One region of the Priestia sp. 179-F W1.4 NHS genome, then DNA from elsewhere that is predicted to be linked to it. Evidence: riboswitches for the same ligand, from Rfam matches in the RefSeq annotation. Region 1 holds a riboswitch; the other holds the start of a gene.
The links. A riboswitch is a leader RNA that binds a small molecule or an ion and turns the genes downstream of it on or off. The one in region 1 is predicted to bind cobalamin.

Region 1 (2,205 bases):
GCCTATTTCATGATTTAACATGTCTTTTAAATTGGTCATTACCACTTCTTCACGGTCACGATAAGCGCTTTTCACAAGACCAACAGGCGTATCGGGGGAACGGTATTTTAATAAAATCCTTTGCGCTTCCACAATTTGTCTTGTGCGTCTTCCGCTTTTCGGATTATAAAAAGCTACTACAAAATCTGCTTGTGCAGCTGCTTCGATTCGTTTTTCGATTAACTCCCAAGGCGTAAGGTGGTCACTTAAACTAATCGTACAGGCATCATGCATCACGGGCGCCCCAAGGAGGGATGCGCATGAATTAATAGCCGAAATGCCAGGAATCACTTCCAGCTCTACGCCCGTTTCTTTTTTCCATCCTTTTTCAATCAACACTTCATACACAAGGCCGGCCATTCCGTATACTCCTGCATCTCCGCTTGAAATGACCGCCACGGTTTTTCCCGCTTCAGCTTGCTTTACGGCTTCTTGTGCACGGCTTACTTCTTCGGTCATTCCTGTACTAATAATTTGCTGATTCGTTAATAGTCCTTGAATTAATTCCACATAGGTTTTATAACCAATAATCATATCACTTTCTTGAATGGCTTCTCTTGCTCGCTGTGTAATATGTTCAAAGCTTCCTGGGCCGAATCCAATAACTAACAGTTTACCTTTCATGCTAGCTCCTCCTTTATGCGTTACTTTTTACTTTGTCAATTCCTTCTATGGAGTCACTCTTTTCCGGAGAAACAAAACCGTTTTGATCATATTCATAAATAAGTGATTCCTTTATACTGCAGCCTCCTGCTAAATGTTCTTCAACAATTCGATGAGCTACGTTTTCAGTGACCTGCTTGTACCAATCTCCTGAAGGGTACACTATAGCTACAGGAGCATCTTTGCATCTTCCGTTACAGCGCGTACGGGTTGTGTGAACCGCTTCATCTAGATTCAGTTCAGTCACTTTATTTCGAATAGCTTGCGTGGCTTCTTCTCCACCTTTTCTCATACAGCTGCTTCCATTACAAATCAATACGTGATGTTTTGTTCCATTTAAGTTCCACGTCGTCACACTTATTCGCTCCTTTACTAAAAAAACGCCTCTATCAATGATAGAGGCGCAGAAAAATTCAAACTAAGTTTTTGCACTTCCACCTATATCCCGTAGGGTAAGCTTCGCATTAGAAAAAGGCTGGTTTCCTGGCTTCGATTCATCACTTGATTGCGCCTTCCCGAATACAGTGGCATATGCAATCAGCTCCTCTTCACAGTGGCGGGTACCGCGCTGGCTTCACACCAGACTTCCCATTTAACGCAATGTGAACATTGCGCACCTTTTTTGCACGATATGTAGTTTTGTGCTACGAGAAAAACCCGCTTCGCTAATATGCGAGCGGGTAAAACGTCAGAATAAAAGTGTACACGAATGCCACTTTAAGCCAACGTTTCCCTTCCCGCTCCCCGGAGAAATAGAAACTTCACAATAAAGACAGGTCTCCTGACTTGTGTATCATTCTACTTGAGAACCTTCCCGTGATTTTTCCACAGTGGTTATACTCGTTCGTCCACACTTACAGTTGCGGGGGCAGTACTGGTCTTTCACCAGTTTCCCTATTAAGCCTTCTTGGCATCTTTACTGTTGCTGTTTGATATATATGAACCTTTTAAACTATCAGAATAATAGAAGTAACTACCATATCATAGCGTACATTTTTTTTTATTTCAACTCTATTCTTTTCGTAAGATACAAGAAGCTATAAAAAAACAAGAGCATAAAGTCAGCTCTTGTTTTTTCATTATATAGCTACTAATGTTAAATGAGGATCATTATAATACACGACTTCTGAAAGAACTTTACAGCCATTTGTTTTTGCAAAAGCTTCTCTCGCCTGCGTTTCAGTTTCAAATTCAAACATTTTCATTTCTTTTCCAGCATATACCGTCAGTACCCACATGAAAAGATTCGCCTCCGATTATTGTAGTGATCGCTATATCCACATTATGACGAAACCATATCCTTTTGAAAACCCATTCTACAAAACTTGTCACAAGAAACTTTTAAAAATTTAAAAACATTTTAACTTCTGTAAATGAACAAAATGTACAAAAGGTTTAAGCCGTATTATACCTCTTTAAAAAAGGTGCTTTTTTTACCAACTGTTGCTTCACCAGTAAAAAAATATATAGTATTTATTAAAAAAAGAAGCCGGACAGCTGGCT
Region 2 (2,205 bases), on a different contig from region 1:
GCTTCTAATATGACCGAGGTAGACACCAATTCCGCCTCCATTTTTACTAAGCGTGGCCAAATCTGTATTGCTATCATAAATACCGCGTAAGCTGTCATCAATCGTATCAATAAAGCAGCTAGATAGCTGTCCGTAGCTCTTTCCTGCGTTTGAGAGTGTTGGTGTGGCAACCGTCATATATAGACTAGAAAGCGCCCAGTACGCTTCTTTTACTAATGCTGTTCGATTTTCTTTCTTTTCTTGAGACATCAGCGTCATAGCAATGATAAGAAAACGTTCTTGCGGTAATTCGTATACACGCTTATCATGTGATGTCGCTAAATAGCGATCTGCTAATGTCAGCAATCCAATGTATGTAAATAAACGATCGCGTTCAGGAATAATGACTGAAGCAATTTCATTAATTTCTTCTTCTGTATATGTTTTTAATAGCTGTTTATTATAAATGCCGATTTTTGTTAGTTCTTGAATAAGCTGATAAAACGAACCGTACTTCTCTTTTTTATCATAACCTCGGTTGTCCGCTGCTTTTCGATATAGTTCGTTTAAGTAGACGTCTGCCGCCACGTACGTCCAATCTGGTTCTTCCATTGAAATACGCTCTAGGGCTGCCAAAATTAGTACGTTTGCAACCTTTTCGTCCGTCATATTTTCCTTTACTGTAACAGTTTGAATAACCTTTTCCTCATACAAAGAAAAATCAAGCTGCGTAAATTCTTTTTTTAAACGTTCAATATATGCAGTTAATTCATGTAGAATTGTAGGCTTTAATGTATTCACCATAAATATGGCTCCTCTCTTCACTTCAAAATAAAAAATCGCTCACCGTACCTCGGTGAGCGAATAGAACGAAGATAGAAGAAGACACTAAGTCTTTTCTCAATCCTCGCTCTACCCTCTCACCTCCCGAAGAAGATAAAACGACATAAAAAAGGCAGGTCTCCTGACTTATGCTTCTTTTTACTTTAAGGCCTTCCCATGATGTTTACTCACAGTGGATCTCCTTATTTCATCAGCATTCACAGTTGCGGGGACAGCTTTGGATTTTCACCAAATTCCCTTTTAAGTCTTTTTATCAGACACCTTTTTCACTGGAAAACACAAAATATAGTATTTTATTATTGTTTAACAAACAACATATTGTGTTATGTTATAAACACATTATATAGGACAACTTAGAAAACTATCAACCTATTTTCAAAAATAATTTTGTTTTTTACGATAAAATCCTTCGACTTTTTTCATCAAACTACTCCATCATAACATGTTTTGACACGCTTGATGGAACAATGTGCTCTTTTTAAAAAATTTGTCCTATTTTTCTACTAAACATTGCCAACATCAATAAAAAAACCGTTTTTCATAAAAAACGGTTTTTAATTATTTGTATTCTTTTTCAAATGCTGTGATTGTTTTGATAAACTTTTTATCAATATCGTATCCGATCCCCGGTTTTTCCTTCACCTTTATTACTCCGGCTTCTACCTCTACTTCGGGCTTAATAATATCTTTTTCCCAATAGCGAGACGACGCAGAAATGTCACCTGGTATCGTGAAAGAAGGCAGTGTGGCAAGGGCGATGTTATGAGCTCGTGAAATCCCGGCTTCTAACATTCCGCCAACCCAAAGCCTTACACCGTGTAGGGAGCATAAATCATGAATTTTTTTTGCTACAGACATTCCGCCAACTCGACCGATTTTCACATTGATAATCTTGCAGCTTTTTTGTTCGATTGCATGACGTGCATCTTCATAGCTCACAATGCTTTCATCTAAGCAAATCGGCGTCTTCATTTGCTTTTGTAATAATCGATGATCAAGGATATCATCCGAACTTAACGGCTGTTCGATCATCATTAAATTCAATTCATCTAGTTTTTTCAATGAATCACTATCGCTTAACGTATAGGCTGAATTGGCATCAGCCATAAGAGGAATGCTTGGAAATTCATCTCGAATTTGTTTCAGTAGCTCATAGTCAGCGCCTGGCTTAATTTTCACTTTAAAGCGCTTATAACCATCTTTCATATAAGTCTTTATTTGTTCTTTCATGATGGAAATATCGTTTAAGCCAACTACCACTCCAGCTTCTACAGCAGGCCTTACTCCGCCAATTACTTCAGCTAAGGGCTTATTTTGGCGCTTTGCATACAAATCCCATACAGCACAGTCCAAAGCTGCTTTAGCCATGTTGTTCCGCTTTAG

Region 2: linked by a shared signal. The riboswitch ahead of ACH0CI_RS00075 (ribonucleoside-diphosphate reductase subunit alpha) and the one ahead of ACH0CI_RS21120 ((2Fe-2S) ferredoxin domain-containing protein) in region 1 are both predicted to bind cobalamin.

What each region holds. Positions count from the first base shown of each region.
Region 1 is NZ_JBIQFF010000005.1:119,678-121,882, forward strand. It holds gene cobJ (precorrin-3B C(17)-methyltransferase) at 1-663, opposite strand, end outside; gene ACH0CI_RS21120 ((2Fe-2S) ferredoxin domain-containing protein) at 677-1,057, opposite strand; cobalamin riboswitch at 1,159-1,338, opposite strand; cobalamin riboswitch at 1,457-1,635, opposite strand; gene ACH0CI_RS21125 (hypothetical protein) at 1,782-1,940, opposite strand.
Region 2 is NZ_JBIQFF010000001.1:17,103-19,307, reverse strand. It holds gene ACH0CI_RS00075 (ribonucleoside-diphosphate reductase subunit alpha) at 1-783, opposite strand, end outside; cobalamin riboswitch at 917-1,102, opposite strand; gene menC (o-succinylbenzoate synthase) at 1,381-2,205, opposite strand, start outside.